2 regions of the Cyanobium sp. T1G-Tous genome follow, and region 1 is predicted to be linked to the other one. Evidence: predicted binding sites of a transcription regulator. Region 1 holds the regulator's gene; the other holds the start of a gene.
What was found. Region 1 encodes HrcA, which represses chaperone genes, less so after heat shock. Its sites were predicted from a motif close to TTAGCACTCNNNNNNNNNGAGTGCTAA; they were not measured.

Region 1 (6,538 bases):
AAAATTCCCTTAGGCCCTAGGCGCTCGGCCGCCACCTCCTCCAGCTTGCGGGCTAGGTCGTACATCGGATCGTGACCGAACTGGTCGAAGAGCTGCTCCGCCAGACTTTGGAGAATCACAGCCCGGGGGTCCTTCACCTTGTATTCCCGGTGGCCAAAACCCATGATTTTTTGCTTGCCGGCAATCGCCCGATCCAGCCAGGGCGCCACCTGATCTGGGCTGCCGATCTGGCCGAGCATCTCCAGCACATCTTCATTGGCGCCGCCGTGCAGGGGGCCCGCCAGGGTGCCAACCGCTGACGCCACAACGGCATAGGGGTCGGTGAGGGTGCTGGCCGTCACCCGGGCGCTGAAGGTGCTGGCATTGAGGCTGTGCTCGGCGTGCAGGATCAGACAGGCGTCAAAGATGCGGGCCGCCAGCGGATCGGGCTCCCGCTCCGTGAGCATGTAGAGAAAATTGGCGGCGTAGGCCAGGTCGTCGCGGGGTTGGATCGGATCTTGACCCTTCCTGATCAGCTGGAAGGCCGCCACCATCGTGGGGATCTTGGCGATCAGCCGCACCACCGCCGAAACGATGTATTCGGGGTTGTCGAGGGCTCGACGGGAATAAAAAAGGCCCAAGGAGGCGGCGCTGCTCTGCAGTGCATCCATCGGATGCCCCCCGGAGGGGAAGCACTTCATCATGTCCCGGATGCGGAAGCTGACCCGGCGGTGCATCTGCACCTCCTGCTCAAACTCCTGCAGCTGCTCAGCGGTGGGCAGCTCGCCCCAGATCAGCAGGTAGGCCGTCTCCAGAAAGGAGCTGCTGGATGCCAGCTGGTCTACGGGGTAGCCGCGATAGGTGAGCACCCCCCGCTGGCCATCGATGTCGCAGATCGACGACTGGGTAGCCGGCACCCCTTCCAAACCCGGCCGAAATGGGGCTGGGGTCGCCGCTCCTGTTACTACCAAGCTTCTCCACCGCACTCACTAAGGCGAACTTACGGCTGCCGCTAGCCATCCCGCCGTAGTCGCAGCAACCGTGGGCCAATTAGGGCCTCCAAGCTGGCGCCAGTTGGGCCCAAGCGCAGCAGCACGATGCCGGCCTTACGCACCGAAATCGAACCCGCCGGCAACCCCAGCAGGCTCGAGGCCAGCTCTCCCAGATCTGGCTCATGGCCCACCAGACCAAGGCGCCGCCAAGGGCCCGCCTGCAGCAGCGGCCTCGGATCACCGCCTGGCGCCAGGCGATCCTCCAACTCCAGCGCCGGTGCCATACCAGCCGCCACTCCAATTTCAGCGGTTTGCAGCGCCCGCCGCAGGGGGCTGCTCAGCAGGCGATCACAGTGAAGCTGCAAGCGGCACAACTCCGCCGCCACGGCCGCAGTGCGCTGACGGCCTTCAGCCGTAAGGGCCCGCTCCTGATCAGGGCGATCAGGGTGGCGATCTTCGGCGATGCCATGGCGCCAGAGCAGCAGTTCACGCTCAGCCGGTTCAAGTTTTGCCATAGCCATCAACCGAATTCAAGGTGGGCCTTGAGGTGCAGGTTGGCGTCAGGCTGCGCTTCCCAGCCCAGGCTCAGGCTCTGCACGGCCGGGGCCAGGGGCTGGCCGGCCAGGGCCGACAACAGCTGCCAGGTGCTCCAGCGCTGCAGCAAGGGCTGGGCCCGGCCCGCCGCCATAGCCCACTGCAGGGGAGCCTGGGGTAGATCGAGGCCGGCGAGCTGCTCCAGCCGCAGCCGGGGCGGCTTGCGGGAGTCACGCTGCTCCTGCAGCACCGCCAGGGTCTGACCCCACCAGGCCAGGCGGCCCTGGCTGGAGCGGGCGCCCTCCAGGCTGGCCTGCAGCTGGTTGGCATCGCCGCGGGCGAATCGGCGTCCAGCCTGGCCAGCCTCCAGCCTGGTCCAGACCCGCAGATCGGGATCCCCTTCCACCGGCAGCGGCGCGGCGATCAATCCCTCGGCAGCCAGCACCCCAGCGAGGGCCTCCGGCTGCGGTTGGTCGACGCCAGTGCCCAGCAGCCAGCCCTGACTTGCCTCACTGCGCAGCAGTGGGCCATCGGCGGCGGCGGTCACCAAGGCCGGGAAAGATCCCGGCTCAGCCTGCAGCACTGCCGCCAGCAGGGGCTGCCAGTAGGCCGGCCAAGCGGCGGGGCGCTGGATCAGGGCCAGGCTCTCTGAGGGGCCCTGCAGGGCCTCCAATAAGACTGCTCCTGTGGGGTCAATTTCCGTAGTGCCCGTGGCCGAGGGAACCGGCACCGCGGCATCTGCAGCGAACTGCAGAAGGGCCTCCAGCTCCAAGGAGCGGTTATCGGGGCGCAGGCTAGCCACCAGCTCCTGCACGACCCCAGGCGCCGTGAACTCACCCGGCAACCCCAACCAGGGCCCCAGGGTTTCTGGCCGGGCTGTGAGCAGCAGCGCCCCCTGCTCAAGGCGCTGCACCGCCTGCTTAAAGCGGGGGCTGGCCGCTTGGTTGAGCTCATCGATCTGGGAGACGTCAAGGGCCTGCTCCAGCACCCCCCGACCCGACGCGATCAACACCAGGTCGTCGTCGATCAGCGCCGTAGCGATCGGCACCGGGCTGGTGCCCACCAGGGCACCACGGCCACTGATCAAGCCCATGCCGCGGTAGCTGCTGATCTGCAGGTCGGTGCCCGCCAGGCTGCGGGTCTGCCAGAAGCGCTGCAGGAAGCGGCGGGCGCCGTCAGCGTCGCGACTGCGCAGGGCCAGCAACCAGCCATCGGGCGCCGCCCCGGGCTCTGAGGCCAGTAGGGCAAAGCCGAGTTCGCGGCCCAACCAGGGGGCCAGCTCGCCGGGATAGTCGAGGCCGGCAGCAGCGAAAGCACCATCCCTAAGGCAGGCGACCGCCTCAGCCGCCTGGCGGCGCTGGCGGGGGGGAGCTACCGCCCGGGCGTAACCCACCGGCTGCTCGCCATCGCTGAGCAAATAGAGGCTCAGGGCGGCTTGGCGGGGCACAAAGCGGGCCGCCCGGGGCGAAACCAGCTGCTGGTGCTGCAGCTGCAGGGGGGAGCGCTGCAGCACCAGCCACCAGCCACCCGCCGCCAGGCTCAGCAACAGCAATGTCACCGCCAGCACGACCGCCAAAAACGGGCGGGCCTTCATGCGCCCCACGCAGGATGGGTCCATCTTGACCCCAAGCCACCCCGTCTGCCCGCCATGGCACCTATCGAGACGACACCGCAGACAATCCGGGCCCGCGACCTGCAAGAGCGGCTGGAGCGGGGCGAGGCGATCCAGCTGGTGGACGTGCGCGAAGACACCGAACTGGAATTGGCCCGCCTGCCCCATGCCGTGGTGCATCTGCCCCTGGGCCGATCTAACGAGTGGATTGGCCAGCTCAACCAGCTGCTCGACCGAGACCGACCCGTAGCCGTGCTGTGCCACGCCGGCGTGCGCAGCTGGCATCTGGGCTGCTGGCTGATGCAGGAACACGGCTTTGGTGCCGTCTGGAACGTGCAAGGGGGCATCGACGCCTGGAGTGTGGAGGTGGATCCGGCCGTACCCCGCTACTGACACCCGCTGGGCTGCGTACGATCGCCTCACTCCTGCGGCTCCCGCTTGCAGTCCGCCTCCCCCAGGCCCTTGCCCGCCAGGCAGCAGGAAGTACTGCAGCTCGCCGTGCGCCACTACGTCGACACGATGGAGCCGGTGGGCAGCCAGACCCTGGTGCGCCGTTTTGGCCTCCAGGCCAGCCCGGCGACGGTGCGCTCAGCCATGGGGGCCCTGGAGCAGCGTGGCCTGCTCACCCAACCCCACCCCTCCGCTGGCCGAATCCCCAGCCAGCAGGGCTACCGCACCTACGTAGATCAGCTGCTGCCCGCGCCAGGCGCAGCCGCCCTGCAGCTGGAGCGCGAACTCACCGGACTCAGCCTGCAGTGGGCAGCCCTCGACGATCTGCTGCTGCATCTGAGCCGGCGCCTGGCAGATCTCACGGGCCTGCTCAGCCTGATCACCAGGCCCCAACGCCAGCAGTCCCAGCTGCAGGCCCTACGACTGGTGGCCAGTGGTGAACGCCTGCTGGTGTTCCTGGTGGAGGGGGGCGCCACCGCCAGCAGCCTCAATTTGCGGCTGCCGTGCCTTGCGGTAGCGGAACTGGCGTCCCTGGAGCGCTGGGTCGCGGCCCAGCTGGATGGCGGCAGCATCGACTGGGCCGCCCTGCCCTCCCACCTCAGCAGCAGCGGCGCGGTATTGCGCCAAGCCCTGGCTAGCCATGGGCAGTCGCGGCAGCTGGAGGGCGAAGGCGCTGTGGCGACGGGGCTAGCTGGCCTGCTTGCCCAGCCGGAATTCAGCCAGACCCTCAGCCTGCGCCCGCTAGTGGAGCTGGTTGAGGATGCGCCCCAACAGCTCCTGCCCCAGCCAGGTATTTGGATCGGCGCCGAGCATCCCCACCGGGCCCTGCACCAGTGCGCCGTGGTGCAGGCCAACTACCGCAGCGGCGACGGCGGCGTGGGCCAGGTGGCCCTAGTGGGGCCAATGCGCATGGCCTACGCCACGGCCCGAGCCGCCGTGGGCTCGGTGGCCCAGGCACTGGAAAGGCTCTTGCGCTAGATCGGGCCCTTAGTGATCAATTGCAGTGCCAAATATTTCCACAGCCAAAGCCGGTAAGCTTATTTCAAGTATCAGCTAAACCAGTTAATGGACCTCCAATCAGCAGGAGTGATCCTGAGAATTCTCAATCTGGTTGCCCTTGCCGATGGCGGGGTATCTCTTGAAGAGGAAAACCTTCTGGACTCTCTGAGTAAACAATATAAACTTCAGGCCAAAATTATTAATTGGGAAGATCAGTTATCTGATCCAGCCTGCATCGAGGAGCTGGCCGCCTTGATAAATCCGGAGCAACGGGAACTGGCCATGAAAACCGCCGTGATGGTGGCTTCCGCATCAAGGCACCAGCAGGATGATGAATTCATCTGCGAGCAAGAGCGCGAGATCCTTTCTCGTCTTGCCACCGGCCTCGAGCTGAGCCCCGATCAGCTGCAATCAATCGAGAGCGCGGCGGCCGAGGAGATCAAGGAGCACCCCAACCTGTGGCAGGTGCTGTTTTCGCTTTTCGGCAATCGTTTCGACTTCCCGGTCTTGGGCTGATGCCAGCAGGCTGGGGTCAGCCTCCCATCTTGTCGCCGAGCTTCTCGGCCACCGTGTTCACATCCTTGTCGCCGCGGCCCGAGAGGTTGAGGACCACCTCGGTGCCAGGGGCCAGGGTGGGGCAGAGCTTCTCCAGCCAGGCGAAGGCGTGGGCCGTTTCCAGCGCCGGGATGATGCCCTCCAGTCGACACAGAAGCTGCAGGGCATCGAGCGCCTCGGTGTCTGTCACGGCGCCGTATTCAGCACGACCGATGGTTTTGAGGTAGCTGTGCTCCGGGCCCACGCCGGGGTAATCGAGGCCGGCGCTGATCGAGTGGGCCTCCTGCACCTGGCCCTCCTCGTCCTGCAGCAGCAGGCTCATGGCGCCATGCAGCACGCCAACGCGGCCCTCGGTGATCGTGGCGGCATGGCGGCCGGTGGCCACGCCATCGCCGGCGGCCTCCACCCCCACTAGCCGCACGTCCGTGTCCTGCACGAAGGGATGGAACAGGCCCATGGCATTGGAGCCACCACCTACGCAGGCCACCAGCACATCCGGATTGCGGCCAAAGGCCTCGTGGCACTGGCGCTTGGTTTCCTCACCGATCACGGCGTGGAAGTCGCGCACCAGCATCGGGTAGGGATGGGGCCCGGCCACCGAGCCGAGAATGTAGTGGGTGCTCTCCACGTTGGTCACCCAGTCGCGGATCGCTTCGCTGGTGGCGTCTTTAAGGGTGGCGGTGCCGGCGGTGACGGGCTGCACCGTGGCTCCCAGTAGCCGCATGCGGAACACGTTGAGGGCCTGGCGGCGCATGTCCTCGGCGCCCATGTACACCACGCACTCGAGACCGAAGCGGGCACACACGGTGGCCGTGGCCACGCCGTGCTGACCGGCGCCGGTTTCGGCAATGATCCGCTTTTTGCCCATGCGCAGGGCCAGCAGCGCCTGACCGAGGGCGTTGTTGATCTTGTGGGCGCCGGTGTGGTTGAGGTCTTCGCGCTTCAGCCAGATGCGCGGACCGCCCTCGGGCCGGCGGTAGTGGTCCGTGAGCCGCTCCGCTTCATAGAGGGGATTGGGCCGCCCCACATAGGTGCGCAACAGGTGGTTGAGCCGATCGGTAAAAGCAGGATCCTTCCAGGCCTCAGCCGCGGCCTGCTCCAGCTCCGCAAGAGCCGGAATCAGGGTTTCAGGCACGTACTGGCCCCCGAACTGGCCGTAGCGACCCAGACTGTTGGGGCGGGCTGCACGCTCCAGGGCAGCTGGATCGACGCCGCTGGCTGCTGAGATGGGATGGACGGTGCTTGTCACCGGTGGCGCTATCAGATCGTGTAAGCCTAAGAAGCCAGCGGCCGGCAGCAGCGCTTCAAGCCCACGAGCATCGTTGGACGACGCACGGCGATCCAGAACCACGGCCAGCCAGGTTCCAGAACGGATCCATAATGGTTGGACCGCCGTGAGGTCGCTGGCTGCCGTGGC
Region 2 (6,538 bases), on a different contig from region 1:
GCAGGCGCCACCCTGAAGGCCAACGGACCCAAGACATGTAGCAACTGCTACCAAAAGGGCTCTTAAAGGTGGCAACCGATACAGCCGGGATGGCTAGACCCACTTGGCTGAACGGGAACAAAAAAAGGGCAGAAGGAAAATCCTCTGCCCTCGGTGCCGATGAAGGAGTGGGGCCACAAAGGCCCCACTCCCGCTATCAGTAGTCGAAGTCGCCGCCGCCCATGCCGCCACCGGCGGGAGCAGCATCTTTCTTATCTGGCATGTCGGCCACGATGCATTCGGTGGTCAGCACCATGCCGGCGATGGAGGCGGCATTCTGCAGACCGGAGCGGGTCACCTTGGCGGGGTCGACGATACCGGCAGCCAGCATGTCGACGTACTCGCCGGTGGCGGCGTTGTACCCCTCGTTGAAGGGCTTGTTACGCACGTTTTCAGCCACGACAGCGCCATTGACGCCAGCGTTTTGAGCGATGCGCATCAAAGGCGCGGTGAGGGCGGAGGCCACGATGTGGGCGCCGATCAGCTCCTCGCCAGAGAGGTTGGCCGCAGCCCACTCCTCGAGGGCGGGGGCTAGGTGGGCCAACGTAGTGCCACCACCAGGAACGATGCCTTCTTCAACGGCCGCCTTGGTGGCGTTGATGGCGTCTTCCAGGCGCAGCTTCTTGTCCTTCATCTCGGTCTCGGTGGCGGCACCCACCTTGACCACGGCCACACCGCCGCTCAGCTTGGCCAGACGCTCTTGCAGCTTCTCCTTGTCATAGGAGGAGTCGGTTTCGTCCATCTGCTTGCGGATTTGCTCGCAGCGCGCCTTGACAGCCACTTCGTTGCCTTCGGCCACGATGGTGGTGGTGTCCTTGTTGATGGTGATGCGGCGGGCGGTGCCCAGCATCTCCAACTTGGCGTTCTCCAGCTTGAGACCGGCGTCTTCGGTGATCAGCTGACCGTTGGTGAGAACGGCGATGTCCTCGAGCATGGCCTTGCGGCGATCACCGAAACCAGGTGCCTTGACTGCCGCCACGTTGAGCACGCCGCGCAGGCGGTTGACCACGAGGGTGGCGAGGGCTTCCTTCTCGATGTCCTCGGCAATGATCAGCAGGGGCTTGCCTGTACGGGCGATCTGCTCAAGCACGGGCACGAGGTCCTGCACCAGGCCGATCTTCTTGTCGGTGAGCAGGATGTAGGGCTCTTCGAGCACCGCTTCCATGCGCTCGGTGTCGGTGGCGAAGTAGGGCGAGATGTAGCCCTTGTCGAAGCGCATGCCTTCGGTGACCTCCAACTCGGTGGTCATCGATTTCCCTTCTTCCAGGGAGATCACACCTTCCTTACCGACCTTGTCCATCGCATCGGCGATCATGCGCCCCACCTCTTCGTCGTTGCCGGCGGAGATGGTGCCCACTTGGGCGATGGCGCTGGAGTCGGAGATGGGCTTGGCGTGCTCCTTGATCTTGCCTACGAGGAAATCGGAAGCCTTGTCGATGCCCTTTTTGAGGGTGATCGCATTGGCGCCGGCAGCCACGTTGCGCAGGCCTGCCTTGACCATGGCATGGGCCAAAACCGTGGCGGTGGTGGTGCCGTCGCCGGCGGCATCGTTGGTTTTGGAGGCGGCCTGACGGATCAGGGCAACACCAGTGTTCTCGATGTGGTCCTCGAGCTCAATTTCCTTGGCGATGGTGACGCCGTCGTTGATGATCTGGGGTGCACCAAACTTTTTCTCCAGCACCACGTTGCGACCCTTAGGTCCAAGGGTGACAGCAACGGCCTCAGCCAGAATGTCGATACCTCTTTCGAGAGCTCTGCGAGCGTTCTCGTTGTAAATAATGCGCTTAGCCATGGAAGGCGATTTCCTTATGGGGTTAGGTCGGATTCAGTAATAGGCCAGTCGTCAGTTGACGATGGCGAGGATGTCCTTCTCGGAAAGCAGCACAAACTCGTCGCTGCCGAGCTTGATGTCGGTGCCGGCATACTTGCTGTAGAGCACCTTGTCGCCAACGCTGACCTCAGGAGCCTGGCGGCTGCCGTCGTCGTTGCGCTTGCCTGGGCCGATCTGCACCACTTCGCCCACCTGGGGCTTTTCCTTAGCGGTGTCAGGCAGAAGAATGCCGCCGGCGGTTTTCTCCTCCGATTCGGACACCTTGATAAAAATGCGATCTCCGAGGGGCTTAACCGTGGAGACGCTGAGAGAAACAGCAGCCATGGATGGATTGCGAGAGCAATGACATGGCGCCTGAGACGCCACAGAACAGTGAACTGGAGTGGGCCAGAGAGGCGATTTAGCACTCGAGCTCAACGAGTGCCAATTTATGCCCAACCAAGCTCCAGTGCCCAGGCCCAGACCGTGCGGGTGACCGAACCACCGGGGTGAACAGGGGCTGAACAGAAGCCCGCGCCTACCGCAGTGGTAAGGTTGCGCCGCTTCAGGCGGGCTGATTCCCCCTGCGCTTCCCCGAGATTTCCTTACCTATGGCAGCTGCTACCGCCACCGGCACCAAAGGCACCGTCCGGCAGGTGATTGGCCCGGTTTTAGACGTTGAATTCCCGGCCGGCAAGCTGCCCAAGATTTACAACGCGCTTCGAATTGAAGCCAAAAATTCGGCCGGCCAGCTAGTCGCTTTAACAGCTGAGGTCCAACAGCTGTTGGGCGATCACCGAGTCCGTGCTGTGGCCATGAGCACCACCGACGGATTGGTGCGTGGCATGGAAGCTGTAGATACGGGCGCCCCGATCTGCGTACCCGTGGGCGAGGCCACCCTCGGTCGCATCTTCAACGTGCTCGGCGAGCCGGTGGATGAGCAGGGTCCAGTAACCACCACCGTGACCGCTTCGATCCATCGCGCCGCCCCCAGCCTCACTGAGCTGGAGACCAAGCCCAAGGTTTTTGAGACAGGCATCAAGGTGATCGACCTGCTGGCTCCCTACCGCCAAGGGGGCAAAGTTGGCCTGTTCGGCGGTGCCGGCGTTGGCAAGACCGTTCTGATCCAAGAGCTCATCAACAACATCGCCAAGGAGCACGGCGGCGTTTCCGTGTTCGCTGGCGTTGGCGAGCGCACCAGGGAAGGCAACGATCTTTATGAGGAGTTCAAGGAATCGGGTGTGATCAATCCCGACGACCTTTCCAAATCGAAGGTTGCTCTCTGCTACGGCCAGATGAACGAGCCCCCTGGTGCCCGCATGCGCGTGGGCCTCTCGGCACTCACCATGGCTGAGCACTTCCGCGACACCAACAAGCAAGACGTCTTGCTGTTCGTCGACAACATCTTCCGCTTCGTGCAGGCCGGCTCTGAGGTTTCAGCACTGCTGGGCCGCATGCCCTCTGCTGTGGGCTATCAGCCCACCCTCGGCACCGACGTGGGCATGCTGCAAGAGCGCATCACCTCCACCCTGGAAGGCTCGATCACTTCGATCCAGGCCGTCTACGTACCTGCAGACGACCTCACCGACCCGGCACCTGCTACCACCTTTGCCCACCTAGACGCCACCACCGTGTTGAGCCGCGGCCTGGCTTCCAAGGGCATCTACCCGGCCGTGGATCCTCTGGATTCCACCAGCACCATGCTTCAGCCAGCGGTGGTAGGTGATGAGCACTACCGCACTGCACGCTCCGTGCAAAGCACCCTGCAGCGCTACAAAGAGCTCCAAGACATCATTGCGATTCTTGGTCTCGACGAACTCTCCGAGGACGACCGCCGCACGGTTGACCGGGCCCGCAAGATTGAGAAGTTTCTCTCCCAGCCCTTCTTCGTGGCTGAGATCTTCACAGGTCAAAAGGGTGAGTACGTCAAGCTGGACGACACGATCAAGGGCTTCAACATGATTCTGGCCGGCGAGCTTGACGACCTACCTGAAGCTGCCTTCTACCTAGTGGGCAACATCGACCAGGTGAGAGCCAAGGCCGCCAAGATTCTTGCCGACGCCAAGGGTTGATACCCTCTTTTCCCTGAGGACCCCTACCCATGAGTCTCACCCTCCGCGTTCTGGCCCCTGATCAGAGCGTCTTTGATGGAACCGCCGAAGAGGTAATCCTGCCAAGCACTACTGGGCAGGTAGGTATCCTGCCTGGCCACGTCACCATGCTGGCAGCCCTGGATACTGGCGTAATGCGTCTGCGCTCCGGCGGCGCTTGGTCAACGATCGCCCTGATGGGTGGTTTCGCCGAAGTGGAGGCCGACGAGGTCACCGTTTTGGTGAATGCCGCTGAGCTAGGCAGCTCAATTAATGCCGCATCCGCCGAGGCTGCCTTTGAGGCCGCCCAATCGGCAGCAGCTGCTTTTGAGGGCAAGCCAGCCAGCCCAGAGAAGCTCAAAGCCCAGCAAGCACTGGCTTCATCGCGCGCCCGCTTCCAAGCCAGCAAAGCAATCTAATTTTTTTAAAACCTAGATTTTTAAAATCCTAGATTTGAACAGTCTAGATTTTTATATAATTTCATTCCGGAAGTCAACCCTTAAGCTCGGGGCTGGCTTCCGGATTTTTTAAGACCTTGCTCTTAATGGGTAAAATGATGCATAAAAAAGCACTCCTCGCGGAGTGCTAGTAAATTCAACTTATGCTTGGGCAAATAACTAAGCTTTAGAATTTAGCACTAATCAGGCGGTACCGCAGAAAGTAACATCGGGGAATTTAAGCTTGGCATCGTCCAGGCTCTTGCCTTTGCCCTCTTCCTGCCAGTAGTTGATCACCTCTGTGGCCTTGTTGAGCACCTCAACGCGCTCGTTATCTGTGATCCAGCTCTTGCCTTCGAGCTCGGTCTTGAGGGTTTCCCAGGCATCTTCCCGAGGCCAGAAGAAGTAAGAAGTAAGGGGGCTCGGACCACCGCCAACAATCTGATCCACCGCTAAGGCGACGTTGTCAGGCAGCCACAAGATCTTGAGCAGGAAACGACCTTCGTCAGCCTTGGGGGTATAGCCAGAGGGAACGCCATCCTCATCAATGGTGGCGGTCGCCAGGGCCGCACTACCGCCACGCATCACCGGACGCCCCTGGGTGGTGGTGTCTTCGGCAGCCGCGGCCACTTCGGCCATATCGGTCAATGCTGCGTCAGGAGCGCTCTCGATGGCTGTCATGGGGTCAGTGCTCAAGGCAACAGAGCAAAGAACTAACCTACCAGCCGCCTGGCCGCCCTCGGCCCCTGCCTGCGGCTATGGCCCTGCGCCTGTTCCTCGATTCGGCCGATCCCAAAGCCTGGCAGCAGTGGCTGCCCAGCGGCCTATTTCATGGCGTAACCACCAACCCCACTCTGCTGCGCCGGGCCGCCCAGCCCTGCAGCCTCGACAGCCTGGCAGCCCTCAGCCGCACGGCTCTGGCCCATGGCATCGCCGAACTCCAGCTGCAGGCATGGGGCGCCACCTCGGCAGACATGCTGCGCTGCGGCCAGGCACTGGCGGCCCTGGCCCCCGGCCACATCGCCGTGAAGCTGCCGGTGACCCAGCAGGGAGCAGCGGTTGCCCGGGAGCTGGTTGGCGCCGGCGGGGCCGTCACCTTCACCGCCTGCTACGAGCCCCACCAGGTGCTGATCGCCGCGGCCCTGGGGGTCGACTACATCGCCCCCTACCTGGGCCGCATCCAGGATCAGGGGCGCGATGGGGTAGCCGAAGTGGTCACCATGCAGCGATGCCTTGCCGGGCTTGGCTCCAGCGTGCGGCTGCTGGTGGCCAGCTTGCGCCAGCCCAGCGAACTGAGCCGCCTGGCCGCTGAAGGGCTGAACACCTTCACGATCAGCCCGGCACTGGCAGCAGAACTGTTCGGCAGTGAGGCCACCGCTGCAGCCAGCGTCCAGTTTGAAAGCGATGCCCGTTCCTGAAAGCCAATCCTGATGCCCCTGTCTGCCTCTCCGCCCCGGGCCGTCGTGCTGTTCGACATCGATGGCGTGATCCGCGATGTGAGCGCCAGCTACCGCCGGGCAATCGTCGAAACGGTGCACCACTTCCATGGCCAGCGTCCCGAGCCCGCCGCCATAGACGGCCTCAAAAGCGAAGGAAGCTGGAACAACGACTGGCAAGCCTCGATGGAGCTGCTGCGCCGCATTGGCCATGCCCCCCTGCCGGCGTTTGAGGAGCTGGTGGCGGTGTTCGAAGGCTTCTATTTCGGCGGCGATCCCGCCGGCGATCCGGGCCAGTGGCGGGGCTTCATTCGCGACGAGCCCCTACTGGTGCAGCAAGACTTTTTTGCCGCTCTGGAGGCTGCAGGTCTGGCCTACGGCTTCGTAAGTGGCGCTGAGCCCCCCTCCTGCCGTTACGTGCTGGAAACCCGCCTGGGGCTCGCCAATCCGCCCTTGATCGCCATGGGCGATGCGCCCGATAAGCCCGATCCCACCGGCTTGCTGCAGCTAGCCAGCCGGTTGGCCGGCAAGAGCATGGGGGCTGGCGCAACGCCTGTGGTTTACCTGGGCGACACCGTGGCCGATGTGCTCACCGTGCAGCGCGCCCGCGCCCAGTGCCCCGCTCAGCGCTTCTTGAGCTTTGCGGTAGCGCCACCCCATCTGAACAGAGAGCCTGAGCGACGGGCTGCCTACGAGGCCAAGCTGCTGGAGGCCGGCGCCGACGCG

Region 2: groES (co-chaperone GroES) is a predicted target of HrcA. The motif match lies at 2,271-2,297, and genes of this name have one in related genera.

What each region holds. Positions count from the first base shown of each region.
Region 1 is NZ_JAGQBD010000006.1:85,662-92,199, forward strand. It holds gene KBY75_RS05790 (citrate synthase) at 1-965, opposite strand, end outside; gene KBY75_RS05795 (histidine phosphatase family protein) at 992-1,486, opposite strand; gene KBY75_RS05800 (DUF3352 domain-containing protein) at 1,492-3,123, opposite strand; gene KBY75_RS05805 (rhodanese-like domain-containing protein) at 3,154-3,510, shown strand; gene KBY75_RS05810 (heat-inducible transcriptional repressor HrcA) at 3,637-4,545, shown strand; gene KBY75_RS05815 (TerB family tellurite resistance protein) at 4,633-5,082, shown strand; gene trpB (tryptophan synthase subunit beta) at 5,099-6,370, opposite strand; gene KBY75_RS05825 (FitA-like ribbon-helix-helix domain-containing protein) at 6,534-6,538, shown strand, end outside.
Region 2 is NZ_JAGQBD010000003.1:38,899-45,436, forward strand. It holds gene KBY75_RS02955 (ammonium transporter) at 1-11, opposite strand, end outside; gene groL (chaperonin GroEL) at 197-1,831, opposite strand; gene groES (co-chaperone GroES) at 1,883-2,194, opposite strand; gene atpD (F0F1 ATP synthase subunit beta) at 2,461-3,921, shown strand; gene atpC (ATP synthase F1 subunit epsilon) at 3,951-4,358, shown strand; gene KBY75_RS02980 (30S ribosomal protein PSRP-3) at 4,581-5,057, opposite strand; gene KBY75_RS02985 (transaldolase family protein) at 5,135-5,794, shown strand; gene KBY75_RS02990 (TIGR01548 family HAD-type hydrolase) at 5,807-6,538, shown strand, end outside.